3 regions of the Sporosarcina sp. P17b genome follow, and region 2 is predicted to be linked to each of the others. Evidence: riboswitches for the same ligand, from Rfam matches in the RefSeq annotation. Region 2 holds a riboswitch; each other region holds the start of a gene.

Region 1 (10,404 bases), on a different contig from region 2:
TGGCAACGAAAGGTCGCGGCTTGATTTGTGTGCCGATTACGGAACAGAAAGCTACGCAACTGGATTTATCCATGATGACCGATCATAATACAGATTCCCATGGCACGGCATTTACAATCAGTGTCGACCATCAATCTACACATACGGGTATTAGCGCATTTGAACGAGCTGATACAATCGTTAAAATGATGGAGTCCACTGCAACTTCAAGTGAATTCAAACGCCCAGGGCATGTATTCCCCCTTATAGCGAAGTCGGGAGGCGTGCTTGAACGGACTGGACATACTGAAGCTGCTGTGGATTTGGCAAGATTAGCAGGGAGTGCTTCAGCAGGTGTGATTTGCGAAATCATGAGTGAAGACGGAACAATGGCGCGTGTGCCTGAATTACGTCAGATGGCCGAAGAACTGAATTTGAAATTAATTACGATTCAAGATCTAATTCATTACCGTCTACAACGAGAGCAATTAGTGATTCGTGAAGCGGAAATTAAGTTGCCTACAGATTACGGAGAGTTCCGCATGGTTGGCTATACTGAAACTATGACAGGTAAAGAACATGTGGCGTTGGTAAAAGGGGACGTCACGACAGAAGAACCGGTTTTGGTAAGGGTTCATTCGGAATGTTTAACAGGCGACGTTTTTGGTTCTTGTCGCTGTGACTGCGGTCCGCAACTTCACGCAGCGCTTACTCAGATTGAAGAAGAAGGACGGGGTGTATTGCTTTATATGCGCCAAGAGGGCAGAGGTATAGGTTTGATCAATAAACTGAAAGCCTATGAACTGCAAGAACAAGGTTTTGACACAGTGGAAGCGAATGAAAAGCTTGGATTTGCGGCGGATTTGCGCGACTACGGAATCGGTGCGCAAATACTGCGGGAACTAGGCATTCGAGAAATGCGTCTGTTGACGAATAATCCGAAGAAAATTGCCGGTTTAAAAGGATATGAGTTGGAAGTGGTCGAACGTGTTCCAATTCAGCTACCATTTAATGAAGCGAACGAAAAATACTTACACACAAAAGCGGAAAAACTAGGTCATTTATTAACTTTATAAGGAGAGATAAAATTGGGTAATATATTCGAAGGGCATTTAGTAGGTACAGGCTTAAAAGTAGGAATTGTTGTAGGTCGATTCAATGAGTTCATCACTGGGAAGTTACTATCCGGTGCACAAGACGCATTCAAACGACATGGTGTAGATGAAGCGGACGTAGACGTAGCGTGGGTACCAGGAGCATTTGAAATTTCGCTGATTGCGAAGAAGATGGCGGATTCTAAAAAGTATGATGCAGTCATTACGCTCGGTACAGTAATCCGCGGCGCGACACCTCACTTTGACTTTGTTTGTAATGAAGTGGCAAAGGGTGTATCTCAAGCGGGTATGCAATCTGGAATCCCGGTGATCTTTGGTGTGCTAACGACGGATACGATTGAGCAATCGATCGAGCGTGCGGGGACTAAGGCAGGCAACAAAGGTTGGGACGCAGCGGTGTCTGCTATTGAGATGGCGAACCTCACGAAGCAGTTTGACTGATTAGTGAGTAGAAAAAAAGGATGTTCCTGAAGTTACTTACTTCATGGGGCATCCTTTTTGTGTTGTTATGTTTAAGAGCAAGAGTTTATGGATAGTTAGTTACTTAGTGAGCGCAAGGGGATGGAAGCTTCGGCATCCAGCTTTCGCTCATAGAATCCGTTTGAGCGCTCATAGAACACATTTTGCGCTCTATAGCACGCAGAATCCGCTCTATCAGACGCCACGAGTGCTCATAGATTCATCTAAGTGATCATAGAACCTTGATAACCGCTCATAGCCTTGAAAGCTCAACATTAATCACAACCATAACCATAACCTTAATGCACTACAAAGAGTATCGCTTACTCGCATTGCAAGAGATTGGTGCGAGAGCCATAGCGAACTACGGCTTTTGCGAGTAAAAGTGAAGCGTTAGGAGCACATCTTTGCACTAGAGGTGGTTCACCGCCCACCCTCCGGAAATACGTCCTTCCGAAGCGCAAATCCCCTCACGAACACCAGCGTCAGCTACTCTAATAAAAACTTTCAAAGAAAAAACTGTCTAAGAAACGAATATAGTTTCTTAGACAGTTCTAAATTCATTATTTAACCGCAACTACGCCTAGCTTTTCTCGTGCCTGTACAGTAGCGACGACCATGTTCTTTAATGCAGCAATCGTTTCTTCGCGCTTTCTTGTCTTCAAACCACAATCGGGATTAATCCAGAACTGGTTGGGCTCGAGAACTTCAAGGCCTTTGTTGATAATCTCCGTCATCTCTTCAACGGCTGGGACGCGTGGACTATGGATGTCGTAGACGCCTAAGCCGATTCCTTTGTCGTAGTGATACTCATTGAAAGCTTCAACCAAGTCACCGTGACTACGTGAAGTTTCAATTGAGATGACATCTGCATCAAGTGCGCTGATTGCCTCAATAAAATCGTTGAAATCACAATAGCACATATGCGTGTGGATTTGCGTCGTATCTTTTACGGATGCAGTAGACACGCGGAATGCATTGACTGCCCAATCTAAATAGTGTTTCCATTCAGCTTTTTTCAATGGAAGACCTTCACGAAGTGCTGGCTCATCTACTTGAATCATATGAATACCTGCCGCTTCAAGCGCTTCGACTTCCTTGCGTAAAGCAAGTGCAATTTGGTTTGTCACTTCTTCTCTTGACAAATCATCACGAACGAATGACCAATTTAAAATGGTTACAGGACCTGTAAGCATTCCTTTTACTTCGTGATCTGTGAGTGATTTTGCATAAACGGATTCTTCGACTGTCATCGGTTTAATGAATGCAACGTCTCCGAAGATGATTGGTGGCTTCACACAACGTGAACCGTAGGACTGAACCCAAGCTTTTTCAGTGAAGACAAAGCCGTCTAGCTTTTCTCCGAAGTATTCAACCATGTCCGTCCGTTCGAACTCACCATGAACTAATACATCTAGCCCTAAGTCTTCTTGAATATCAATCCATTCTTTAATTTCGGCATGTACGAAGTCTTTGTACTGCTGATCTGTAATTTCATCTTTTCTCCATTTATTACGTGTAGCGCGTACTTCCGGAGTTTGTGGGAAACTACCTATTGTAGTAGTAGGAAGTAGTGGCAATTGGAATTTTTCCTGCTGCTTCACTTTACGTTCCGCAAATAGTGAACTTCGTTTACTTTCGGAAAGTAAACTTCCGGACGTTGCTTCACGCACTTCTTTATTGTTACGAGCAGGGAGCGCATTAAATGCGTTCAATGCTTCTTCGCTTTTTTTGAATTCCGTAGCGACTTTTTCCCTTCCATGTAGTAAAGACGTTTGAATCGTTTTGATTTCTTCAATTTTCTCATCAGCAAATGCTAAAGCATTCAAGATCGTTGCATCAAGCTTCTGTTCAGAACGAGTCGTAACAGGTGAGTGAAGCAGACTGCAAGATGGTTGAATCCACAAGTTGTCAGCTGAAACGTGCTTCTGGATTGTTTCAGATAATACTAGTTTTTCCTCCAAATCTGATCGCCATACGTTGCGTCCGTCTACAATTCCGGCTGCAAGCACTTTGTTTTTAGGGAAACCGTATTGCGCCAAGTTCTTTAAGTTTTTCTCGCCTCCGTGGACGAAATCAAGTCCAATTCCTGCAACTGGCAATGCGATAGTCTCTACATAATGTTCTACTGAATCAAAGTAAGTCTGCAAAAGAATATTCAGTCCATCGAGATTTTTCGTCAACTGTGAATATATTTCAGTGACAGCTTTCATTTCATCTGAGCAAATGGAGGTAGATAGAATAGGCTCATCGATTTGGACCCACTGCACACCTTCATCCTGTAGTTCCTGTAAAACTTTTTGATAAAGTGGAATCAATTGCAAGATGATGGATGGTACGTCTTTTTCTGCGTATCCTTTAGATAATTTTAATAATGTATAAGGCCCTAAAAGAACGGGTTTCCCTTCAATGCCTAGTTCGTTCTTTGCTTCACGATAGGCAGCAAGTGGCTTGTTCTCCGTCAACTCAAAACGCTGACCCTCGTATTCGGGTACGATATAGTGATAGTTCGTATTGAACCACTTGGTCATTTCAGAGGCAACTGCCTCGTCATTGCCGCGAGCCATTGAGAAGTATGTGGAAGTGGAAACTTGTCCGCCTTTCCAGTTATAGCGTGAAGGTATGATGCCGAACATTGCAGATGTATCTAGTACGCGATCATACAATGTGAAATCACCCACGGCAATTAAGTCCACGCCTGCCTCTTGCTGCTTTTTTAAGTTGGCCAATCGAATTTCTTTCGTTGTTTGAAGAAGCTCGTCTTGTGAGATCTTGTTCGACCAAAATGCCTCGAGTGCACGTTTCCATTCACGATTTTCACCTATAACAGGATAGCCTGCGATACTACTTTTAACCATTGATTATTCCCCCTTGAAATTTTTGTAATAAAAAAACATTTCTCGGGGAAATGTTAGAAGGTCGCGTATGTATAAAACACATGCATAAAAAAGCACGTATTTATAGACTGCGTGTGTCTAACACTTCCCTATTCACCGTAGGATTAAGCGTTGTGAAAAATAGGCAGGTATCTGGCTGGACGCTGGGCGTCTTCACAGTGGCGGGACCGCTCCAAGAAAGGATTCCCTATTAGGAAATGAAAAATTTTTCATTTCACCTATTTTTCAAACTATTCAATTCAGATGATTGTCTCTAAAGCTATCATATGGAAAAACAGGTGTCAACTTGCTATCTATATTTAATGATTACTACCTATAGAACAATTATTAAAGTAGAAAGATAGGTGCGAGAGGAGTGAAGACTTCTCTACATAAACTGTTATATAACTGTTGTAGATGATTACAATCACATCTACTTAATCGAGATGTGAAAATTTTCACAATTCAGTTGAAAGTTAACTAGACTTTAGGTATGATATGTACTAACACGTCTTCAAATGAAGAAAATAATCATCTTTTATGTGCTGTTTTGTAATTAGCAGGCTATGGGGTATTGCTGAATAATCGATGATAAATAGTGTTCATCGCTACATGTTATACAACAGAGTAGCGCAAAAAATATTAAGGGGTGGCTTTTTTCCATGATAAATTATGAAAAAGTAGGTAAACTGCAAGTCGCAACAGAACTGTATAACTTCGTAAACGAAGATGTTCTACCGGGCTTAGAAATCCAAAAAGATCAATTTTGGGCAAACTTTGATTCGCTCATTCATGAACTTGCTCCTGAAAACAAAGCGCTATTAGAAAAACGTGATGAATTGCAAAAGACTATTAGCGAATGGCACCAAAATAATAAAGGCGAAATTGATTTCGCTAAATATAAAGAGTTTTTACAAGAGATTGGCTATTTAGAGCCAGTTCCTGAAGACTTTAAAGTGACAACAGCTAACGTTGACAATGAAGTCGCAAACCAAGCAGGCTCACAATTGGTAGTTCCAATTGATAACGCCCGGTATGCATTAAATGCAGCGAATGCTAGGTGGGGAAGTCTATACGATGCACTTTACGGATCGGATGTAATTAGTGATGATGCGGGTGCTGAAGCTGGCGTTCAATACAATCCGATTCGTGGACAAAAGGTTATTGATTTTGCGAAAAAATTATTAGACCAAGCAGCACCTTTAGCTGAGGGTTCTCATGCAGAGGTAACGGCTTATAAAATTGTAGAAGGTAAACTTCAAGTGACGCTTGAAAGCGGTAACACGGTTCTATTGCAAGATGAGTCCAAGTTTGTTGGATATAATGGCAAAGAAGACGCGCCGACTGCTGTATTGTTAGTGAATAATGGATTGCATATCGAAATCGTAATCGACAAGAATAATCCAATCGGGAAAAGTGATAAAGCGGGTGTGAAAGATCTAGTACTTGAAGCGGCACTTTCTACATTGATGGATTGTGAAGACTCGATTGCTGCAGTGGATGCCGAAGATAAAGTTGGCGTATACCGTAACTGGCTTGGTCTAATGAAGGGTGACTTGGAATCTACATTCAAGCGTGGTAGTAAAACAGTTACAAGAAAACTAAATGCCGATCGTACGTATACTGGTGGTGATGGCAAGCAGTTGACACTGCGTGGTCGTTCATTGATGTTCGTACGTAACGTAGGTCACTTAATGACTAACAATGCGATCCTCGACGAAAATGGCAATGAAGTACCTGAAGGCATCTTGGACGGTGTTCTTACGTCTTTGATTGCTACGCATAACTTTAAAGAAAACGCAGAGTTTAAAAACTCGCTTCACAATTCTATTTACATCGTAAAACCGAAAATGCATAGTCCGGCTGAGGCGGCATTTGCAAACAAACTATTTGATCGTATTGAAGATCTACTAGGTGTTGAGCGCAATACGATTAAAATTGGGGTTATGGATGAAGAGCGCAGAATGTCATTGAATCTGAAATCTGCAATTAATGAAGTGAAAGAGCGTATTGCATTTATCAATACTGGATTCCTTGACCGTACAGGTGACGAAATTCATACATCTATGGAAGCAGGTCCAGTCATTCGTAAAGCGGATATGAAGACATCTAAATGGCTATCTTCTTATGAATCTGCAAACGTTGCAGTCGGAATTGGAGCGGGTCTACCTGGACACGCGCAAATTGGTAAAGGAATGTGGGCTATGCCGGACTTAATGGCCGCAATGCTTGAACAGAAAATTGCTCATCCAAAAGCGGGAGCGAGCACTGCATGGGTTCCGTCACCAACAGCAGCCATTTTGCATGCATTGCATTACCATGAAGTAAATGTTAAAGAAGTGCAAGCTGGAATCGACAGTTCAATCGATTACCGCGATGGTATCCTTGATATTCCATTGGCACCTAATGCGGACTGGTCTATTGAAGAAGTACAATCGGAACTAGATAACAACGCACAAGGAATCCTAGGTTATGTAGTTCGCTGGATCGACCAAGGAGTAGGGTGTTCAACAGTTCCTGATATCAATGATGTCGGATTAATGGAAGACCGTGCAACATTACGTATTTCGAGTCAGCACATTGCAAACTGGTTACGTCATGGCGTTTGTACGAAAGAACAAGTAAAGGAAACTTTGGAGCGGATGGCAAAAGTAGTAGATCAGCAAAACTCGGATGATGAATTGTATCAACCGATGGCACCGAACTACGATGATTCCATCGCGTTCCAGGCGGCATCTGACCTGATCTTTAAAGGGGCAGAACAGCCGAGTGGATATACGGAGCCAATCTTGCATGCTCGACGTATTGAAGCTAAAGCAAAAGCAAAACAAAAAGCGACAGTACAAAACTAATAACCATTCCAAACCGACTCTCTTTCACTAACGAAAGAGAGTCGGTTTTTTACGTAACTAAACAGAGATGGATGTTTTCTAATAAATCTGTAAACATGCTATACTAGCAGGAATGTTGAAAAGGGGATGAATAAAACATGTTGCAAACAAATCAAACAGTTTTCGTACTAGTAGATGTTCAAGGAAAGCTCGCACAAATCGTCAATGAAAGTAAGGAATTGCATGATAACCTGGAAAAATTGATTAAAGGATTACAAGTACTCGATGTTCCCATTCTATGGCTAGAACAATACCCTGATGGTTTAGGGCCGACTACTGAATCGTTATCGAACTTGCTTGAAGGTCAGCGACCGATTGCCAAAATGACATTCAGCGCAATGGGCAATGAAGAATTTGTCAACCAACTGCGGAAGCTGGGAAGAAAGCAAGTATTAATTGCGGGAATAGAAACGCATATATGCGTCTATATGACAGCAGCTGATCTTGTGAAGCAGGGCTATGAAGTGGAAGTAGTAGTAGATGCTGTGACCTCCAGAACGGAAGCAAATAAAATGATTGGTTTGCAAAAGATGAAGCATCTAGGAGTGTCTGGAACTTCTGTAGAAACCGCTTTATATGAGTTACTTGGTGAGGCAGGGACAGATGAATTTAAGCAAGTTTTAAAAGTAATTAAGTAAATCCAAATAAGAAAAGCGGAATGCCTGTTTTCGGCATTTCGCTTTTTCTTATTCCCATTGTTCACGTTGTAAATCTTCCGCGATAAGTTGTAGATCATCAGCGGTTATAGATAATAACTCATAGTTGGTTGTCTCGGCTAGCTGTACCGCCATTTTTTTCAGGAACTTTGGTGAACCTTCGTTTTCTTCATCATATAGAAGTAACAAAGCATCTGAATTTCGAAGTAAAAACTTATTCTTCTCGACAAATTGCCAAGGTGCTTCATAAGGTTTATTCGTCAGACTTACAGAATAATCGGCTAGTGCTATGATCTGCTCGTATGTTTCTTGTTTAAGTTCATTCCATTTCGATTGCTGATCAAGAAATGGGGTAATAACCGCGTATTGTAATTGAGGATAGTCTTCCTGCAATTCCCACACACATTCAATAATCCACGTTTCAACACCGAGCTGTCCACTGACTATAACCCATTCAAGCCCTTGATCTAGAAGTGCCAATAATTGATCCGTCAATGCTTTTTTGATGATAGGTATACCTTGATGGTCTTCATTGAAAATTCCTAGTTCATGGGCTTTGTAACCGCTCACGAGTAGACGTTTAATCATTGTTGTCCACTTATTGCTGCTTGTGCAAGTTTTGTAATCGTCATATCATCCATCGGTGGATTGTGAAGACCAGCCCGTACATCGCGATAATGTCTCTGAAGAGGGTTCGATAATTCCAAACTCTTTGCACCAACAATACGCATTGCTAAATTAACAATTTCAATTGCACTGTTTGTCACAATCGATTTCGCTACTCCAAGCTCATTTTGTAAGTGAACCCGACGCGCAGAATCGTCGTAAATACCTGCTATATCGTAAAGTAAGTGGCGTGCCTTAATTAGCTCTAAATCCATCTTTCCGATTTGCGTTTGAATATTGAAAAGGGAAGCGATAGGTTCATTGAGGCTGTTTGGCTGATAAGTAGCCGCAAAGTGCACTGCATAATCACGAGCCGCCTGGGCAATTCCCATATAACATGCAGGAATATGTAAAAGCCAGCCATTCTGGTTATTAGCGCGTGGTGCTTCATTCACTTCTACTAACTGTTCGTTTGTTGCTTGGACATGATCTAGCACAAGCGTCTGGCTTTCTGTACCGCGCATTGAAATCATATGCCAAGTATCTTTAATGGAAAGACCAGCCGTTTCACTTGGCAACAAAAAGAAGCCTGTTTTCTGTTTTTCTTCAATCCAAACAGATACAAGGATATGAGTAAGGGCAGGCGCCATAGTTGTAAACGTCTTTTCTCCTGAAATCACCCAGCCATTTTCAGTGCGTACTGCGGTTGTTTGTGGACGGCCGCCACGAGTTGGACTACCAGTTTGTGCTTCTGTAACGGAGCGATTAACAAGCGCACCTTGTTGAATAGCTTCACTAAACTGTGCCAGTTGTTCTTCCGTCCATTTACGGCTCTCGTACAGCTCACCAACAACTCCTTGATGCCAGCCAATTGCGAGAGCGGTAGCACTATCGAAGCGAGCTATGGTCTCTTGGAAAAGAACCATGTCCGTCACTGTGCTACCCGCGCCTCCGAATTCTCTAGGTAGGGTAAGCGTCGTATAGCCCATTTCCACAAGTTTTTCTATATTCTCTTTTGGGAATTTTGAGAGCTGATCAGATCGTTCTGAAAAGCTACTGAAAAACGGACCTGCCTCAGTCAATTCATTGACCCATCGGCGTTGAAAGTCCGTTGTGATAAAAAGTTCTGTCGACACGAGTAACACGTCCTAACTACTTCAGTCTAATACTGCTTTTAATTTTGTGTTTTTTTGTAAATGTATGTAGAAATGATAGATTACCTTGAGTACTTCTCTCAAGAGTCATGAAATTCTAGTATACTAGAAAAACAAAATAATTACCATTCTGACGAAAGAAAAAAGTTCGTGTCGTATGATGGAGAAACGTTAGAGTATTTACGTTCCGTTTAGCGACATCTATTGCTGAAGAATTCTACGTTTTCCCATTTTTTGCTTCAGTATATTAATAGCATAAAGTCACGATATGTATGTTCGTTTATCAGTCTCAGAAAACTTAATGTCTAATAATGGTGAGGTATTATCAGATATAATTAAATAACATGTCAAAGGTTATGTTTTTAAGTATATTTTGGTAAAGTCTATACGAAAATAACTATATTGAGTTATAATTATAACTGGATATAAAGTTTGGATTTGTACTGACAATTTAATAGAGGAGAATGGAAAACATGAAGTTTACAGTGGGGAAAAAGCTGTGGTTTGGTTTTATGAGTGTGGTTATCATCATGATTATTATAGGAGTTATCGGATTCTTGTCGCTAAAAAGTGTTAATGAAAAGTATTCGTTTTTAATTAATGATCGGATGCATAAAGTGATTTTATTAGAGCAGCAGCAAAGTGATCAAAATAATTTAGCTAAGAAT
Region 2 (10,404 bases):
TGTCCGCCGATCGGGCATCCTGGTGCGCTGACTTGATTAACAACAGACCAGCCCCAATCATCACAATCGCAGCAACGTTCCAAACAACATCATACGGAACAATATCTACATGATAACGAATCTGATGAATGCGCATAACCTTATGTTGAATGGTCCCGTCATACAATTGGAACGCACCGCCACCAAGCAACTTACCACCCCAGAACATCTTATGCCATAACGCATTCCTCTTACGCAAATCCGCTACCAAAAACAACGCGCCCACCGTCGCAAACCAGCTGAACGCATGAAACAAACCATCCGACACCAAGCCGACCGCCACAGTAGATTTATCATAAAACTTGTGCCAATGCAGCAGCTGATGAAACAGTGTCTCATCCAAAAACGCCACAAACCCGAGCCCAAATAATATACCCGCCCAGAGATTTCTCTTCTCATATGTTTTTCGATTCGTCCAATTCTTCACTTGCATGACCGTCATTATATACTGCTCCTTTCCTCACATACGGAGTGTTCCCTGAGGACAGGGGGATTAATACATTGTTGATGAGATGTGAGGGCTGTGGGACACAGGTGCATAGAGCGGATGCGTGGCTTCTATGATCACTTGTGGATTTCTAAGAGCGTTCGCGGGGTTTCTATGATCACTCGCGGGCCGTCTAAGAGCGTTCCCGAGGCTTCTATGATCACTTGTGGATTTCTAAGAGCGTTCGCGCGTTTTCTATGATCACTTGCGGGCCATCTAAGAGCGTTCCCGGGGTTTCTATGATCACTTGCGGTTGATCTAAGAGCGTTCGCGCGTTTTCTATGATCGCTCAGGGCCGTCTAAGAGCGTTCGCGGGGTTTCTATGATTACTTGCGGTTGATCTAAGAGCGTTCACACGCATTCCATGATCACTCGCGGTCGATCTAAGAGCGTTCGCGCGGCTTCTATGATCACTCGCGGTCGATCTAAGAGCGTTCGCGCGCCTTCCATGATCACTCACGGCCATCTAAGAGCGTTCACGCGCCTTCCATGATCACACACGGTCCATCTAAGAGCGTTCACACGCCTTCCATGATCACTCAGGACCATCTAAAAGCATCCACTCAAACAGACAACCATAGACAATTCCCTCAACTCATTATATAAATATATTAAAAAACCAATATTTGCATGGTAACTTTTCCCGCATAATCTGCTAGAATACACATAAAGGGAGTGAGAGTCGTGAAGATTGTTATTGCACCTGATGCATTTAAGGGTAGTTTGAGTGCGGAGGAAGCGGCCGACGCTTTATCTAATGGAGTGAAAAAAGTGTTTCCAGACGCAGAGGTCGTACGGTTACCTGTTGCAGACGGAGGGGAAGGGACGCTGAATGCGCTGATTTCGTCAACTGGCGGGACTATTCAAACGGTGTCTGTGCAAGATCCGCTTGGCCGAGTGATCGATGCACATCTGGGGGTGCTTGGAGACGGCGAGACAGCGGTTATTGAAATGGCCCAGGCCTCTGGATTGATGTTGCTTGCGAAAAAAGAACTCAATCCGATGAAAGCGTCTACATACGGTACGGGGCAATTGATTCGTCATGCGCTCGACCAAGGATATCGTAAATTGATCATCGGGCTTGGGGGCAGCGCGACGAATGATGGAGGTACAGGTCTGCTTGAAGCTCTCGGAGTGAAATTTAAAGCGGCAGGGTGGCCGTTAGAAATGAATGGCTCCACGCTTTCTGTTTTCGATGAAATCGATAGTTCGAAACTGGATAAGCGACTATTGGAGGCGGATATTCGCATTGCGTCTGACGTGGAGAATCCATTCATTGGAGACCAAGGAGCGTCGGTGGTTTTCGGTCCGCAAAAAGGAGCCGATCCCGAAATGGTCTTGGATTTAGACGAAGGACTGGAGCATTTTGCGGATGAGACTGAAAGAGTGACAGGTGTACGTCTGCATGAGCTGCACGGAGCGGGCGCGGCAGGGGGAAGTGCGGGTGCATTAATTGCCTATTGCGGTGCACGTCTGGAAAGTGGAATCAGTGTCGTGCTTGAAGCGATAGATTTTGCAAACCATCTTTCTTCTGCTGACCTTATTCTGACAGGTGAAGGAAAGACAGATCGGCAAACGCTTGCCGGCAAAGCGTTAATGGGCATCGCGAAGCTAGCGAAAGTAGAGGGGGTTCCGGTCCTCGTCATTTCGGGAACTATTGATGAAGCGGCACGTACCGAGTTACTCGAATGGTTCTCTGAAGTGCATGCATTGGACGACGGAGAGAAGTCGTTGGCTGAATTGATGACTGACGCAGCAAATTTATTGGAGAATAAAGCATCTATAGTTTTGCAAACTAGAAACTAGTTATTTTATTATGTAAGGCATAGTAAGCAAGCGAGTAGGGTATAGAATACACAAGGAGGTGGTCAGATGTTTCAAAATGCGATCGACTGGCTTGTAGGGCCGGCGAATAATTTCATTTGGACATATGTTTTAATCGGACTTTTATTGGCAGCAGGTTTATATTTCACGATTCGTACGAAATTTGTACAAATACGCTTATTTCGTGAGATGTTCCGTCTAATTGTAGAGAAGAAAGATAGCAACGACGGTGTATCACCATTTCAGGCGTTCACAATTAGTGCCGCGTCACGCGTAGGGACAGGTAACGTAGCAGGGGTTGCCCTAGCGATCGGAATCGGTGGACCTGGTGCAGTATTTTGGATGTGGGTTATTGCTCTAATCGGTATGGCAACTGCCTTCATTGAAAGTACATTGGCACAAGTATATAAAGTGAAAGATGGCGATACTTTCCGCGGAGGACCCGCATATTACATGCAAAAAGCACTCGGTTGGCGGAAACTAGGTATCGTCTTCGCGATTTTATTGACGATGTGTTTTGGGTTCATCTTTAACGCAGTGCAATCAAACACAATCAGTCAATCGTTCACTGACGTATTCGGCATTCCGCATTGGGCTGTAGGAGTTGGACTCATTGTCCTGACGGCAGTAATCGTCTTTGGCGGTGTGCAACGTATTGTTAAAGTAACGCAGACAATCGTCCCTGTAATGGCAACATTTTATATTATCGTGGCCTTGTATATTGTAATATTGAACATTACAGAAGTTCCAGCGATGATCGCATTAATTGTTGAGCACGCATTTGGAATTAAGGAAATCATGGGTGGCGGAATCGGTATGGCAATGATGCAAGGTGTACGCCGAGGTCTCTTCTCCAATGAAGCAGGTATGGGTAGTGTACCAAACGCAGCAGCGACAGCGAACGTATCGCACCCAGCAAAACAAGGACTCGTACAATCATTAGGTGTATTTTTCGATACTATCATCATCTGTTCAGCAACTGCCTTCATTATCTTACTAGGCGGCTTGTACCAATCAGGCGAAACGAATGGTATCTTATTGACACAAGCATCCATGGAAGTACACGTAGGCGCATGGGCACCATACTTCATCGCCGTAGCGATCATGTTCTTCGCTTTCAGTTCCATCATCGGTAACTACTACTATGGCGAAACGAACATCGAATTCATCAACGCCAACGTCATGTGGAAACGAATCTATCAAGTACTCGTACTCGCAATGGTCTTTTTCGGAGCTGTTGCAAAAGTACAAATAGTCTGGGACATGGCTGACCTATTCATGGGACTAATGGCCATCATCAACCTAGTCGTTATTCTACTCCTAGGCAAAATCGCCTTCAAAGTACTCGACGACTTCACCAAACAACGAAAAGCTGGCAGAAACCCCGTCTTCAAATCAGCTAGCATCCCTGGCCTAAAAGGAGCAGAATGTTGGGAAGAAACAGCTGAAAGAGCGGAAGATCGTTTGTGATATTGATAGATGATATCAGGATTTTCAAGTTGTGAACTTTGGCCTTACGTTCTTGAGACTTTGAACTGGTACTAAAAAACAGTGAAGTTTCTAGGTGGTCTACGTTAGAAAGTAGGATTGTAGCGGAAGCAGGGGGCGACTCCGGGAGGATCAGCGTGAGTCTGAGACCCTGGACAGGTGCCTTAATTTCTGCAAAGTACTCAGAAATACGGCAAAGCGAACCCTTCGCTGTTCGCTTGGCTCAGGCCACGCCCTCCGGAAAGCGTCCCCCTGCTGAAGCGGAAATCCCTTCTCCTAACTAATTTCACAATCTATTTAAAAACGTTCACACAAACAATTTAGTCAAGAAGTAAAAAGTTTGATATACTATAAAATACTGAATAAGAAAAATCGAATCGTAGTTCAGAAGAAGGATTCTGAACATCGGTTCGATTTTTGTTTTGCATGTTTGAACACAACATGTTAGGGTTGTATATGAATCAACACACTATATATAGTGTATAACAGCATTTAGATGAATTGGTACCCACCACGTTTAAAAGGGAATCCGCCACTAACGGAGCTGCCCCCGCAACTGAGGGCACGGACGACTATCTTATGAAAACCACTGCTTCGGCGGGAAGGAAAGATGGAAGAACGATGTGCCAGCCAGTAGACCTGCCAGTCATCTCAGCAAAACATTCTTCGGGGTTGGAGAGTGAAAGCACAAAGCAGTCTTTTTTCAGTCTGCCTAAAACTTTCCGCTATCTACTACACGTCAATCGACGACTCCCGATTATATCGGGAGTTTTTTTATTTAGTACATAACCGAATTAATTAACTAAAGGGAGCGGATATAATGGCTATTATTCAAGAATCTGTGGGACTTAATTTATTGATGGAAAACTTACAACAGGAATTCGGCAAGAAACAAATTGAACCGTTGATCGAAGCGAGTGAGAAATTCCAAGAGCGTCACCCCGCAAGCTCAGCAACTGAGTGGACAAACGCTATGGTGCTAGAGTCTTTAAGCCGTATTGATGAAGCGAATGCGTATTGGACGTTTGTAGCGGCGCGTATTTATTTATTCGACGTCTATGCAAAGCAAAAAGCATTGCGTGGAGCGGATGTTTATACCGATTTTGCGAAAAATGTAGAACGCTTGGTGGAACAAGGTTTATATACACCCGTTTTGACTGAAAAGTACAGCCAGGACGAGCTGCAGGAAATCGGTAAGCTACTTGATCCTTCTCGTGACCTATTATTCACATATATCGGTTTGAAAACATTGGTAGACCGCTATGTAACAGTAAACTTTAAGAAGCAGTCCGTAGAGCTTCCGCAAGAGCGCTGGTTAATCATCGCGATGACGTTAATGCAAGACGAAACAGTAGACCGTATTCATAAAGTCGGCGAAGCGTATTGGGCGATGAGCAACTTGTACATGACGGTAGCGACGCCTACATTGTCGAACGCAGGTAAGATGCACGGTCAGCTATCAAGCTGCTTTATCGATACAGTAGATGATTCACTGCAAGGAATCTACAACAGCAACACCGATATCGCAAACTTGTCGAAATTCGGTGGCGGGATCGGCGTCTATATGGGGAAAGTTCGTTCACGCGGTGCATCGATTCGTGGTTTCGAAGGTGCGTCAAGCGGTGTTCTTCCTTGGATCAAACAGCTGAACAACACAGCAGTCAGTGTCGATCAACTCGGTCAACGTCAAGGTGCCGTAGCCGTTTATCTCGACGTATGGCATCAAGATATCTTCACGTTCCTCGACCTCAAGCTCAATAACGGGGATGACCGTTTACGCGCACATGATATTTTCACAGGCGTATGCTTGCCGGACTTGTTCATGGAGAAAGTCGAGTCCCGTGAAGACTGGCATTTATTCGATCCACATGAAGTTCGCACGAAAATGGGCTATTCATTGGAAGATTTTTATGATGAAACAAAAGGACAAGGAACATTCCGCGAGAAGTATGAAGAATGTGTCCGCAATGAAGATCTATCGAGAGAGACGGTTTCAGCGATTGAAATCATGAAACGTATCCTACGTAGCCAGCTGGAGACAGGAACACCATTCATGTTTTACCGCGACGAAGTAAACCGTATGAACGCTAATAAGCATGAAGGAATTATTTATTCTAGTAATTTGTGTACAGAAATACTACAAAATATGTCAGCATCTACACATGAATCGGTTACACTCGAAGACGATATGGTCGTCACACGCACGAAGCCAGGCGATTTCGTTGTATGTAATCTATCATCGATCAACCTTGGAAAAGCAGTGACAGCAGACGTTTTAGACCGCTTGATCAAAATTCAAGTACGCATGCTCGACAACGTTATCGATCAAAACCAAATTCCAGTTGTACAAGCACAACGCACAAATGCACGCTACCGTGGAATTGGACTTGGCACATTTGGTTGGCACCATTTACTCGCATTGAAAAACATTCAGTGGGAATCAGATGAAGCCGTGAATTTCGCAGACGAATTATATGAAAATATCGCGTATTTGACAATTAAAGCTTCAATGGAATTATCAAAAGAAAAAGGCGCGTATCCATTGTTTGATGGTTCGGATTGGCAAACGGGCGAATACTTCGAGCAACGCGAATACGATTCCAATAAATGGCGTGAACTGCGCATGGATGTGGCGATGAACGGTATGCGTAACGGCTACTTGATGGCAGTTGCACCGAACAGCTCGACGTCGGTTATCGCAGGCTCAACAGCATCCATCGATCCAGTGTTCAAGCCGTTCTACCATGAAGAGAAGAAAGACTATAAATTACCGGTTATTGCACCGGATCTAGATCACAATACGTATGACATTTACCGTCGTTCTGCTTACATCGTCGATCAGCGCTGGTCTATCAAGCAAAATGCCGCGCGTCAGCAGCACATCGATCAGTCGATTTCATTCAACATCTATGTACCGAACTCCATCCGCGCATCTGTTATTTTGGATCTGCACTTGCAGGCATGGAAATCCGGCATGAAAACGACGTACTATATGCGTTCAACCGCAGCGGAGATTGAGGAGTGCGAGTGGTGTCATTCTTAATCGCCTATGCATCCTGGAGTGGCAACACGCAGGAAGTAGCGGAATTGATTACGGAACGGTTACAAAATGAAGGTGTCGAAGTCGATACCTATCGTATCGGCATCGGCCTCATCCCAAATGTTAAAGAATACGACGCGTTGTGCATCGGTTCATTCACATGGGAAAAAGGAGCAACGCCGGATGAAGTCAAAGATTTCGTGGCGGACGTCGGCTATAAACCCGAGCTCGTCTACGTCTTTGGCACAGGGGATACCCAGTTTGGCGGCGATGATCTATTTTGCAAAGCAGCAGACAAGCTAGCGAAATTTTATCATTCCCCATTTGAACCATTGAAGATTGAGCAAAGCCCACGCGGCATGCAAGAACAAATCGTTACGAATTGGACGAAAGGAGTGCTCGAACATTGGCGACACTTACACGAGTAAAAGTACTGAATCCTGCAAACCCGAATAAGGCAACAGCTATTTTCGGAGGGGAAGCAAGCGGCATCCTGAACTGGAACGACATCGCGCACCCTCATTTCTATACACTACGTCAGCGAATCCGGGCTCTTTTCTGGACAGCGAATGAAGTGGACATGACACAAGACGTCAAGCAGTTCTCAAGCCTGACAAAAGAAGAGCAATCCGCATTCCTAAAAATTATCGGCCTACTCGCTACACTTGATGGTCCACAAACCGTCATTGCAATGAAAATCGCAGACTTCACAACGGATCCTTCCGTCAAGTCGATTCTAGCGACAATTGCAGACCAGGAAAGTGAACATAATCACAGCTACGCGTACGTACTTTCATCTGTCACGAACTTGGACAAGCAAATGGAAGCTTTCGAAATGGGACGTACAGATGAAGTATTAATGAAGCGAAATGAACGAATTGTAGACGTCTACAATGAATTTGCGGAGAACCCGACAATCGAAACTGTTCTAAAAGCGATGGTCTACACGACTTTATTAGAAGGTCTATTCTTCTACAGTGGTTTCGCGTTCTTCTATAACTTGGCGCGCCACCAGAAAATGGTCGGCACATCGACGATGATTTCGTACATCAACCGTGATGAACTGCAACATGGTAAAGCGATCAGCGATATCTTCCGAGCAGCATTGGCTGAAAATCCAGAGTACAACACAGACGAATTCACGGAATGGATCTATGACCAATTCCGCCACTCCGTCGAGCAAGAAGTCATCTGGAGCCGCTACGTATTAGGAGGCATCGATGGCCTGGAGCTGGAAGAGATGGAAGGTTACATCAAGTATCGCGCAAACAAAATGTTGCGCATGCTCGGCTTGAGCGAAATTTACCCAGAGTTCACGGACAATCCAATGAAGTGGATCCGCGCGTACGTTGATAACTTCGACGACACAAAGACGGATTTCTTCGAGCAAACTAGCCGTCAATACGTGAAGACTAGTGATTTGAATGGTTTTGATGATTTGTAATAGATGAGGAGGAGAGGGACCCGTGATGGGTTCCTCTTTTTGTGTCTAGAGTTGGGGTGGGCACCGTTGATCAACTTGTGCTGTTTTTTTTGAATGGAAGTCATTTCTGGAATGCTCAATGAACATGGCTGAGTGCTCTATCAGGCAACTTAAGCGCTCTATGCCAGTGCGTGACCGCTCTATCAGCCGTGTTATCCGCTCTAAGCCGCCCCGCGACCGCTCTATCGGGCATGCTATCCGCTCTAAGCGACCCTAGCCGACCCAGCCGACCCACATAAAAAAACCGAGCGGGTCTAACCCCGCTCGGTCTCTTCACATCTATAAAATTACTTCTGAGCTTCTGCAGTCTTGTGCATAGTCTTGTTTTTCGCAAGATTTACGTGCCAAGATAGAGCTTCTTCCAAGATGTGTGGAGTTTGTCCGCCAACTTGTTCACATGCTCTGTTGTAATAATCGCGTAGCTCTTCCTTGAAATCAGGGTGAGCACAGTTCTCGATCAACAGCTCCGCTTTTTGTCTTGGAGCCAAGCCGCGAAGATCCGCGTAACCTTGTTCCGTAACAATTACGTCTACATCATGCTCCGTGTGGTCTACGTGAGAAGAGAAAGGTACGATGGATGACACGTCTCCGCCTTTTGCGTAAGACTTCGTAACGAAAATCGCGATGCGCGCGTTACGAGCGAAGTCACCAGATCCACCGATACCATTCATCATGCGCGTACCGCTAACGTGTGTGGAGTTAACGTTTCCGTAGATGTCTAGCTCAAGCGCTGTGTTGAATGAAATAATACCCAAACGACGGATTACTTCCGGGTGGTTGGAGATTTCCTGTGGACGGAATACCAACTTGTCACGGTATTTACCGATGTCGTCTTGGAAGCTGTCCAAACGTTTTTTAGATAGAGTCAATGAAGTAGCAGAAGCGAATTTCACTACGCCGTCATCGATCAAGTCGAAGATTGCGTCTTGAAGTACTTCGGAATATACTTCGATATCTTTAAACTCAGAAGTTCTCATACCGTCAAGTACTGCGTTTGCAACTGAACCAACACCTGATTGAAGAGGCATTAGCGTTTCATCCATGCGGCCTAATTTGATCTCGTCACGGAAGAAGTTCAACAAGTTGTTGGCAATTTCTTGTGTCTCTTCGTCTGGAGGAACGATAGGGGATGGAATATCACCTTTCTCCGTAAGAACGATTCCGACAACCTTTGCAGGATCTACTTTGATTCCTGGTGTACCGATTTTATCTGTTGCACTGTATACAGGGATTTCTTTACGTTGGTTTTGAGCATCAGGAATATAAATGTCATGCAAGCCTTCAAACTCCATAGGTGCATTCACGTTTAATTCGATGATGACATGCTTCGCTTCTTGAACGAAAATCGGAGAGTTACCAACAGAACCAGTCGGGATGATATATCCTTCTTCTGTGATAGCAGCTGCTTCGATGATCGCGTAGTCTACAGGTCCAATTACGCCTTGGCGAATCCATTCAGATGTATGAGAAAGGTGCTGATCGATGTAGAAAGAATCACCTGAGTTGATTTTACCACGCATTGCTGGGTTGCCTTGATATGGAACACGCAAATTGATAATGTCTGCGTTTGCCATCAATTCATCAACGTTTGGGCCCATGGAAGCGCCAGTGAAAACGTTTACTTTGAAGTCTTCAGTCTTGCCTCTTTCTGCCAATGCCAATGGAACCGCTTTTGCGTCTCCGGACAAAGTAAATCCACTCAGACCTAGAGACATTCCGTCCTCGATCCAAGATGCTGCTTCTTCTGCTGTAACAATTTTGTCTTTCAGTGCTTCGCAACGAAGTACCTTGTTTAATTCGTTTGCCACGGTATCATCCACCTTACCTTTCAATTTGTATATAATTCTATCATTTATATAAATAAAATCAACACAATATTATGAGAACTATACTGATTTATCCACTTATTCAATAAAACCACTTTAATTGATGAAAAATTACAAAAACCATACAGCGCGTGGAATAGACGGTAGCTTAGAGTTTTCCCTTACGTGGAAATACAAAAAGAACATTGTTATGGAGAGAATAGGGAATTCCCCGATA
Region 3 (10,404 bases), on a different contig from region 2:
ATATATTAAATTGGATACACGAGGTGAAAACACCGCTTACGACAATGCAGTTAATGATTGAACGTACGGAAGATCCTGCTCTTCGTTCACAGCTAATGTATGAATGGCTTCGTATCCATCTGCTACTCGATCAACAACTTCATCAAAAGCGTATTCCATTCATTCAAAATGATTTATATATCGAAAAAGTGCAAATGGAGAAGCTGTTATATCAAGAGATTAAATCATTAAGACAATGGTGTATGCAAAAAGGGATAGGGTTTGATATATCGTTGGAGACAGAAGAAGTACTGACCGACGCGAAATGGTGCGGCTTTATCATTCGACAACTGTTGACGAATGCGGTGAAATACAGTGAAGCGTCAGATATATGTATTCGAAGTACGAGGCAGAATGAAATGACTTCGCTATCAATAGAAGACGTTGGTCGTGGAATCGATCCGAAAGACATATCCCGCATATTCGACAAAGGCTTCACTGGAACTGTCGACCACCAAGACCATGCAGCTACAGGAATGGGACTGTACTTAGCGAAACAAGTGGCGGATGCACTGCTGATTGATATCCAAGTAGTGTCCACAGATGGAGAAGGTACGAGGTTCAATTTAATCTTTGCGAAGGAGAACGAGATGATTCGCATTGCTAGTATGAGATAAGTAGGCTTGAAGCTCGAATTAACGAACGCTTCAAGCCTACTTATATAGTGGAGCGATGCATAATACTACTAGTCAATAGCGTGTAAATTATGAATTCCGTTACAGATAGTTAAAACTAATTTGATTTGAGCTTACAGCATGTGACGAGTTTGTCACATGCTTTTTCAGATTGTCATACTAAAGACAGGAGAAAAATCTATGGATTGATTAAGATAGTACTAACAAGGAGTGATGGAATGGTAATTTTACAAGCAACGAAAATATATAAATCATATGGCAATAAGTTTAATAAACAAGAAGTACTCAGTGCGCTTGATTTAGAAGTAAATAAAGGTGAATTCGTCAGTATTATGGGTGCATCTGGATCCGGTAAAACGACTCTGCTTAACGTTCTCTCTTCTATTGATCGGGTAAGTCAGGGAACGATTAGCATAGAAGGGCAGAATATTAATCAAATGAAAGAGAAACAAATGGCGGAATTCCGTAAACGTCACTTAGGCTTCATCTTTCAGGACTATAACTTACTCGATACGTTAACTGTGAAAGAAAATATTTTACTTCCGTTATCGGTACAAAAAGTAGCGAAAAAAAGAGCCAATGAAAAGTTTTATGCAGTGGCGGAAGACTTAGGCATTGCAGACATTGCAGACAAATATCCCAATGAAATCTCAGGTGGTCAAAAGCAAAGGACGTCTGCTGCGCGAGCGTTTATTCATGATCCAAGTATCATCTTTGCGGATGAACCAACGGGCGCACTCGATTCAAAAGCAGCATCTGATCTTTTGAATAAATTAAGTGAGCTCAACACGAAGCGAAATGCCTCTATTGTGATGGTCACTCATGACCCATTGGCGGCAAGTTTCAGTGAGCGTGTCGTGTTCATTAAAGACGGACAAATCTACACGCAACTCTATAAAGGAGACCAAACACGGACCGAGTTTTTCAATGACATTATAAAAACGCAAGGTGTATTGGGTGGTGTGCAACATGACGCTTAATCAACTAATCTTCCGCAATATTAAGAAAAACCTCAAGCATTATTATGTGTATATCTTTGCTTTAGTCTTTAGTGTTGGTCTGTACTTTTCATTCGTTACACTGCAATTTGATCCTGCATTGGACGATGCAACGAGTGGAATAAGAGGTGCTGCGGCTATCAAGTCAGGTTCCATTTTACTACTTGCTATTGTATCTGTTTTCCTGCTTTATGCTAATAATTTATTCATCAAACGCCGCAGTAAGGAAATTGGCTTGTTTCAATTGATCGGTATGACGAAAGGGACAGTTTTCCGCATATTGAGTGTCGAGAATTTCGTGTTGTACATTGGCTCTTTAGTTGTGGGGGTATTCGCGGGCTTTTCAATGTCTCGACTATTGATGATTATTCTTTTCAAGGTGACAGGTGTAAAAGATGTAGCAACACTACGATTCTCTTCTGAAGCGTTACTGCAAACGTTAGTAGTATTTGCGTTGATCTATATTTTGATTTTGATCATGAACGCAGTATTTATCAAACGACAAAGCATCTTGTCGCTGTTTAGTGTGACAACTGTTACACAGCAACGTGTACAAAAAATGACGATGTTTCAAGTAGTAATTGGTGTAGTAGGAATTTTGCTTATTGCATGTGGCTATTATTTGTCAACTCAGTTATTTAAGGGTGTAATCCTTAGCAATTATTTGTTCACTACAATGGTCGTCATCCTGACATCCGTTATTATAGGTACGTACTTATTTTATAAAGGTTCTGTCAGCTTCATCTTCAATCTAATCCGTAAACGAAAAGGTGGGTATCTAAACGTTAACGATGTACTGTCCCTTTCTTCCATCATGTTCCGAATGAAATCCAATTCGTTACTATTAATGATTATTACCATATTGTCCGCGCTATCCATTGCGTTGTTATCACTTAGTTATATATCATATTACTCAGTAGAGAAAACAGTGGAGAGGACTATTCCCGCAGATTTTACTATTCCAAATAGTGAGCGTGCTATGGAATTCACACAAGCGCTGGAAGAGAAGAACATTGACTATACGGAGACGGCTACGGATTTAATAACATCACCTGTTGATTTATCAAAAGTCATGACAATGCCAGGAGAGGTTACTGGAGATCAGAGTTATGCCAATACGCGAATGATCGTAATTAGCGAACAAACAGTATTGGAAGTAGATGTAGAAGAAGATGAAGTGATGTTTATTAATTCAGATCCATTGATGGAGAAGTTCATGCAGTTCCAAACTGATCAACAAGCTATTTTTCAAGGTAGAGAACATTCATATGATCTGACTTTTACAGGCACAAAAGATTTAGTTGTTCTACCAACTCGTATAACATATAATTTTCCTGTTGCCGTAGTTGATGACCTAGTATACAAGCAAATGCAAGACGATCAAGACATTTCCTTTACGTCAGAATTCACTGTGTACCATGGAGTAAATATTGTTCAGAAAGATGAACTTGAAAAAGCGAATGACATTTTCAATAAGTTGGAAATAAATATATGGGCGGGACATGAATCAAAATATGAAGGAAGAATAAACCTAAAACAAAGTGTTGGTATTACGATGTTCATCGTAGGATTCCTTGGTCTTGCATTTCTCATCACATCCGGCTGCATTCTCTATTTCAAACAAATGGACGAAAGTGAAGACGAGAAATCAAACTACACGATTCTTCGTAAATTGGGCTTTACACAATCTGATTTGTTGAAGGGGATCCAGAAAAAGCAATTATTTAACTTTGGTATTCCATTAGTTGTCGGATTGCTCCATAGCTACTTCGCAGTAAAATCGGGATGGTTTTTATTCGGTACTGAAATGCTAACACCAATGATTATTGTGATGTTAATTTACACGGCATTATACTCGATATTCGGATTACTATCCGTTATAAATTATAAACGTGTGATAAAAGATTCTCTATAAAGTGTAAACGCCTCTGACAGAGTAATGTCAGAGGCGTATTTATTATTAGTTACTACCAACCAATTCTTCTACTACTGTTTTATATGCTTTATCTAAATTATAAAGCTGCTGTTCTTTTTCTGTTTGATCTTTTGAAGTATCTTCGGAAATCTGTCTTTTCACATCATTGAGTACTAAGGGGAGTGGAGTAGAGTGAGTGCTCACTCGGTCCGACATCAGCGTATCCTTTAATAAGTTTGTAAAATCATCGATTGTTTGGTTATTCATAATTCATTCTCCTCATCGTGTTTTGTAGTGGTTCGTCGACAAAAAAACATCCGTCCAAGTAAATGCCTGGAAGGATGTTAAGTGGGAAGCCATGACGAATTAAACGGTTCAGTCGGATATTCATATATAGTGGATCGATAGAAGCTGTATCGAAGCCACCTAATGAATGTCCTGATCCCGTTTTTTCGTACGTCGGCTTGTGTATGATTGTTCATAAGCCGCACTTGACACCTCCTATCCGCGTAGGTTATTGGTGTGTACTGATCTAGGCAGGTCTCCTGGCTCGTCTTCAACGTATAATTCACCTTCCCATTTCCCTTGCGGTGAAACAGTGGTAACGAATTATACTCCAACTCACAGTTGCGGGACAGCATCGGTTTTTCACCGATTTCCCTTTTAAGCGTTTAAGAAAAATAAACGCACCGATCTCTAACACGATATTCAGTTGCTCTTTCAGTATATCACTATTATTTATGAAAGGAACAAAATAGCGCAGTATCCATTTAGGATCTGCACTATAACTTTTGTCTGTAATCACGTTACCCACTCAGCGAATGACGAGTCGCGTTTCGTTGATATAAATATACTCCAACAAATACGATAAACTCAGACGCAGGGATAGATAGCCAAATCCCATTTAGCCCAAAGAAGCGTGGTAAAATCATCAAGAAAATCAACATAATAATAATTTCGCGAGAAGCGGTGATCCAAGTCGCCATCCGAACATTACCGACTGACTGATAATACGTCATCATCACGAAGTTCGTACCTGTGAATAAATAGGCAATGAAGAATAAATTAATTCCGGTAGTGGCCAAATCTCTGACGGCTTGTGGGAAGTCTCCGAAAATCGATACAATAGGGCCTGCTGCGAACTGTCCCACGAGGAAAAATACAGCACCTGCAATGACGACAGTGAGGGTGGCCTTTTTAACGGTTTCCTTCATTCTTTCTCGGTTGCCAGAACCTCTATAATAACTAATCAGTGGTTGTATTGCACCACCCATTCCTAGGAATAGCATCAGCATGACGCTGTGCACATAATTCAAAATAGAGAACGCTGCAACACCTTCCGTACCAGCCATTCGTTCGAACGCAATATTATGTGTGATGGTAAAGAAGGATATACCCAATTCGGATAAGAAACTTGGGAATCCGATGAATAGAATCGCTAGAAATAGTTTTTTATTGAATTTCAAGCGAATCAGTTTCAAGTTATTGGTCTGCCTAAAGAAGTGTGTTACTAGTACGAGCATACCCAAAAACGAAGCAATAATTGTCGCTGATGCAGCACCAGCGACTCCGTAGTCTAAAATGAATAAGAACACGTAGTTCAAAATAATATTGACGACAGACGTCACAATCAAACCAGCCATTGAGAGGTTCGGTGCTCCATCATTTCGCACGAAAATACTAAAAGTGTTTTCTACAGTGAAGATAAAACCAAATAATAAAATAACAAATAAGTATTGCGATACATAAGGGAATGTGGTCGCATTGGCCCCAAGCGCGTATGCTAGTGGATCCCTAAAGATAAAGGCAGTCAAACCTAATACAATAGTAAATAAGAATATGGAAATAATAGCGTGCGTAAAGATCGACCGGGCTCTTTGCGTATCCTTAGCGCCCATAGCTATCGAATATTTTGTAGCAGCACCGATACCAATCCATAAAGAAATAGCAAAAAAGATAGTATAAACGGGAGCCGAAATTCCGACTCCCGCTAATGCTTCTGCACCCAATCGATTACCGACCATGATGCCGTCTGCCACAATATTGATTGCCATTAGTAACATACCGACAGTTGAAGGTATCAAGTAACGTAAAAAGATACGTCCTACTGGCTCAGTATCTAATTGATTGAATTTGGGTGAAGAAGAATTCATTGCAAAGGACTCCTTTGAAGATCAAGTTCCATGATGAGGCAAGGGAATTCACCTACATCATCAATTTTTCCATTTAACTTAAAACCGAACTTTTCGTATAAACGCTGTGCGGCTTTATTACTTGGATAAATACTTAAGTAGATCTTATTGCATTGATACTTTTCTTCCATTCTGGTTAGTAGAAGTTTAAGAAATCTGCTAGCATAGCCTTTCCCTTGATGATGCTGATCTATCATAAAGCGATCCAGCCATACATTGCCATCTGCTTCACGTCCATGCATTGCATAGCCGACTAGTTCCTCTCCATCGTATAACCCAATAGACTTCCATTCAGGTTCAAATTGAGATTGTGCTAGTGAAAATGAATTGCTTTCAATAAAGTTCTTTTGGTTTTCGTGTACAGATAAATAGGCAACATCCTGCCAATTTTCATTCGTTACCTCACATGCGTGGAGGCTCATAATTCCATCTCGCTTTCATATTTTGTAAAACAGAAAAACTTTTAGTGTTTTATTAGTTTTTTTAGTCGTCACTTTTCTTAATAAATCCGAACAACAGGATATCCACAATAGAATCCAGTGCTTCGGTTACGGTCATGCGATTTTCGTAGAAAAATTTTCGATCAAGAGTGGAGTTCGTTGCATCTATAATCAATTTCATTAGTAACTCTATATTTTGATCGGCAATAATACCTTCATGAATACCTTGTTCAATCAATTCGCGTAGTTCATCCCATTCATGAAGTGCAGAGTGGACGCGTTCCCATTGTACGGGATGTGTTTTTCTCATCTGATCAAGGATTTGCCAGTTATAAAAATCATTATACTTTGGAATAACTGTTATGACTTTCTTGATCTTATCTACAAGTTGTAGTTCATTGTCTTTCATGATGATATCGGTTTTTTCGTCAAACTCTCGTAATGTCGAGTCAATAATCGCATCTAAAATTTCCGTTTTTGAAGAAAAATTTTCGTATAACGTCCGTTTACTGATGCCCAGTCTTTTCGCTAGATCATCCATTGTGAACTTCATACTTTTCTCATGAATTTCTTCGAGGAAAGCTTTCATAATACGTGCTTTCATTTATCGTACCCCTATCTTTATACATATCAAACAAAACTTAAAAAACAAATATAGTTTTCCTCGTTCATATCATTATAAATACTTTTAATGAAAAAAGCAAAGACTACTGCTTAAAAGTTGTATTAATTAAATATATAGGCTTATAAAACTCTTAGAATGGGTACTTTCAATGTATACGTACAAGAGAGGGTGAGATTGTATGGGTGAGAAGAAATTGGTCGTAGCTGTAGCTGGCGCAAGTGGTTATATCGGCAATAATCTATTGAAGAAACTTAAAGGGAAAGCTAAAGTTATTGGTCTGTCACGCAATGGCGATCAGAGGCAGAATACGGAAGATGTAGAGTGGCGTTCTTGTGATCTGTTTTCTATGAAAGATGCTGAGAAGAGTTTGGCAGGTGCTGATGTTGCGGTTTATCTCGTTCATTCTATGTTGAAATCAGCAAAACTATCTCAAGGAACTTTTGAAGATATGGATGTTATATTGGCGGATAATTTTGCACAGGCCGCGAAAAAACAAGGAATTAAGCAGATCGTCTATTTGGGTGGGATTATTCCAGATGAAGATGAAAAAGATTTATCCAGGCATTTGAAAAGCCGTTTGGAAGTGGAACGTATTTTGCGATCGTATACTGTTCCTGTCACCGCATTACGTGCAGGGTTGATTGTCGGCCCAAAAGGTTCTTCATTCCCAATTTTGTCGAAGCTAGTTAGACGGCTTCCGATAATGATTTTACCTAAATGGACACGTTCCGATACACAGCCCGTCGCACTCGATGATGTGATGAAATCATTAAGTTCATTAATACTAGACTTTGAACCTGCGCAACGATCTATCGATATAGGTGGTCCTGAGGTTATGACGTATAAAGTTATGATGGAGAAAACTGCAGAAGTAGCAGGGAAATCTTCACGAATGTTGGATGTTCCATTCTTCTCGCTAAGTCTATCAAGGCTTTGGTTGCGTCTCGTGACACAAACACCGAAAGAAATTGTCTATCCATTGGTGGAAAGCTTGAAACATCCAATGGTCGTGAATCCGAAGCATTATATGGAAGGTATTAGTGACGGTGAAATTCCATTTATTCAAGCGGCAAGAGAAGCGCTTGAAGCAGAAACGAAAGAAAAAGAAACACCGAAAAAGAAATCACCAATGGGGCCGCTTAAACAGGATGTACGATCTGTACAACGAATCGCGTTGCCTCATAGCTGGACAGCTGATGAGACTGCACGTTATTACGTCAAGTGGCTTTCTACTTTCCTTAATCCTTGGGTCAAGACGGAAGTAGACGACCAATTAAACTGTCGCATCGGTTTTCTAGGCGATCGAACACTATTAGAACTTAGTTATTCTGCTGATCGTAGTACAAAAGATCGCTCGCTTTACTATATAACGGGTGGATTATTAATGGATCCTGATTCCAATGAACGTGGCAGAATGGAGTTTCGAAAGATTCCGGGATCGAATGAAGTAATCATTGCCATTCATGATTATCTCCCTTCCATTCCGTGGTTTGTTTATTACGTTACACAAGCCAATATGCACGCATTTGTCATGTCTTGTTTCCGACAACATATGTACAAGTTGGGTGCAATTGAACGTGATCGATTAGGAATTGTGGCTTCTAATGTACGATAAAGAAAAATCCAGATTCGCAGTGTTGCCCTGCGAATCTGGATTTTTGAGTATTTGAATTCAATAAGTACATAAATAGACGATAGAACCAGATGTTTTGTTAGGCGTTTAAAGTCTCTTGCTTGGCTTCTGCAAGCTGACCACCTTCTTTTAAATACTTCTCTACACCTTCTGCTGCCCGATATGCCAATGCGCCAATGGTTGAAGTCGGATGATGTCCACCAAATTGAGGAAATGCGGAACCACCCACTACGAATAAGTTGTCCATCTCCCACATTTGAAGGTAGTTATTCACTGCAGATGTTTCAGGATCCGCCCCCATAATAATTCCGCCTGCGTAGTGTCCACCTGAATAGATATGATCGAACTCTTCAGGCACTTCATCCTCGTCAATGATATCGGCACCCATTTCTTTCATGATTTCACTACATTTCTCGATTCCAAATTTCGCCATATTTCGATCGTGGTCTGTGTAACGATTCGTTATACGTAATAGGGGATCTCCGTATTCATCTTTGTATGTTGGATCCAAATCTACGTAGTTATGCCACCATGACATAACAGCAGGTGTATACCATGCGACTAGTGAACGATTAGCATAATGGATTGAGTTTTTCTTGAACTCAGGTCCCCACTTTGGTGTGCCGCTTGGGACGTGGTTTGTAGAAATAGCCCCATCACCGTATTGACGCATTTCGATACCGCCACCGTTGATGAAGTCTACATTAGAGTGATCAAAATTATCACCAGCAAAGTCACTCAACGTACCACCCAGAGCACCTGCCCCCATGTAGAGATTAAACTTTTTATTTTCAAAGAAGCCTCGAGCTCCAAGGAATGTGATGTTGAATTGTCCGTTAAAGTTGCGACCAATGGTTCCTTTACGTGTGGCTGGATCATACTGTGTTCCGATTTCTGAAAGCATCAATAAACGATTATTAGTGAATGAAAATGCACCTAATACAACAACGTCTGCTGGCTGCTCATATTCAATTCCTGTACGTGTATCAGTAAACATAACACCGGTTGCCTTACCGTCTTTATGCAGAACTCGACGTACTAAAGAATTGGTGCGGATTTCGCAGTTTCCGGTTTTGCGTGCAGTCGGAATAACTGTAGCCAATGGGTCCGATTTAGCCGTAAAATCACAACCGTACATCGTACAATAAGAGCAGAACATACATGCATTTAATTTTTCACCATCTGGATTAGTATACGCTTGTGATAAGTTACCGGCAGCGACTTGGAAAGGGTGATAACCCATCCTCTCAGTCGTTTCTTTGAATAATTTTACAGCCGGTGATGCTAACATAGGCGGGTTAGGGTAATCACTTGAACGCTTGTCACCAAGTGGATCGGGCTCGCCTGAAATTCCAGCGGTTTTCTCCCACTTATCGTAATAAGGTTCCATTTCGTCATATGTAATACCCCAGTCTTGAATCGTCATGCCTTCAGGAATTTTCTCTTTCCCATACCTTTCAATAGTTTTGGAACGCAATTCAAAATCGATAGCTCTCCAGCGATATGTAGCACCTGCCCAGTGAACACTACCCCCACCTAGATCGGTACCAGCCATCATTTCTGCTCTTGTTCGGACAGGGAGAGCGGTATCTTCAATTTTCACGCGTGAAGTAATCGTTTCAGGAGATAAGTTTTGCATCATTTCATAACGATCTGTATAACGCAATTCGTCTTTAACTCCTATATAGTCTTGTCGATCTTGTTTTTTACCTCGTTCAAGTGTTACTACCTGGTATCCGGCCTTGGCCAGCTCTGCAGAAACTACTCCACCTGCCCAGCCGCTTCCTACTACGACTACATCTACCTTTTTTAATTTCTTTGCCATATGAGTTCCTCCTGTTTTTAATGACCTTGATAATTTCGTAAGCTTTCAGGTTTCATTACGATGAAGTCTTCTTTTTCTATATCCGCGGTATAGCTCATACGT

The links. Region 2 has a riboswitch for cobalamin ahead of CSV76_RS06020 (ribonucleoside-diphosphate reductase subunit alpha). Riboswitches for the same ligand answer to the same signal wherever they lie in the genome.
Region 1: it holds a riboswitch for cobalamin, as region 2 does, so the genes downstream of both, metE (5-methyltetrahydropteroyltriglutamate--homocysteine S-methyltransferase) here and CSV76_RS06020 (ribonucleoside-diphosphate reductase subunit alpha) in region 2, are expected to answer to the same signal.
Region 3: it holds a riboswitch for cobalamin, as region 2 does, so the genes downstream of both, CSV76_RS10175 (hypothetical protein) here and CSV76_RS06020 (ribonucleoside-diphosphate reductase subunit alpha) in region 2, are expected to answer to the same signal.

Annotation. Positions count from the first base shown of each region.
Region 1 is NZ_PDYP01000002.1:318,768-329,171, reverse strand. It holds gene CSV76_RS03550 (bifunctional 3,4-dihydroxy-2-butanone-4-phosphate synthase/GTP cyclohydrolase II) at 1-1,055, shown strand, start outside; gene ribH (6,7-dimethyl-8-ribityllumazine synthase) at 1,068-1,535, shown strand; gene metE (5-methyltetrahydropteroyltriglutamate--homocysteine S-methyltransferase) at 2,117-4,411, opposite strand; cobalamin riboswitch at 4,557-4,687, opposite strand; gene CSV76_RS03535 (malate synthase G) at 5,092-7,281, shown strand; gene CSV76_RS03530 (hydrolase) at 7,419-7,958, shown strand; gene CSV76_RS03525 (SLOG family protein) at 8,007-8,564, opposite strand; gene CSV76_RS03520 (acyl-CoA dehydrogenase family protein) at 8,561-9,718, opposite strand; gene CSV76_RS03515 (methyl-accepting chemotaxis protein) at 10,210-10,404, shown strand, end outside.
Region 2 is NZ_PDYP01000004.1:43,660-54,063, forward strand. It holds gene CSV76_RS06005 (DUF2243 domain-containing protein) at 1-484, opposite strand, end outside; gene CSV76_RS06010 (glycerate kinase) at 1,211-2,332, shown strand; gene CSV76_RS06015 (alanine/glycine:cation symporter family protein) at 2,399-3,820, shown strand; cobalamin riboswitch at 4,323-4,499, shown strand; gene CSV76_RS06020 (ribonucleoside-diphosphate reductase subunit alpha) at 4,698-6,881, shown strand; gene CSV76_RS06025 (flavodoxin) at 6,869-7,306, shown strand; gene CSV76_RS06030 (ribonucleotide-diphosphate reductase subunit beta) at 7,285-8,322, shown strand; gene CSV76_RS06035 (succinyl-CoA:acetate CoA-transferase ScpC) at 8,649-10,169, opposite strand.
Region 3 is NZ_PDYP01000007.1:82,989-93,392, forward strand. It holds gene CSV76_RS10160 (sensor histidine kinase) at 1-656, shown strand, start outside; gene CSV76_RS10165 (ABC transporter ATP-binding protein) at 893-1,654, shown strand; gene CSV76_RS10170 (ABC transporter permease) at 1,644-3,587, shown strand; gene CSV76_RS10175 (hypothetical protein) at 3,633-3,854, opposite strand; cobalamin riboswitch at 4,106-4,296, opposite strand; gene CSV76_RS10180 (MATE family efflux transporter) at 4,394-5,740, opposite strand; gene CSV76_RS10185 (GNAT family N-acetyltransferase) at 5,737-6,201, opposite strand; gene CSV76_RS10190 (TetR/AcrR family transcriptional regulator) at 6,263-6,823, opposite strand; gene CSV76_RS10195 (NAD(P)H-binding protein) at 7,023-8,459, shown strand; gene CSV76_RS10200 (GMC family oxidoreductase) at 8,557-10,302, opposite strand; gene CSV76_RS10205 (gluconate 2-dehydrogenase subunit 3 family protein) at 10,320-10,404, opposite strand, start outside.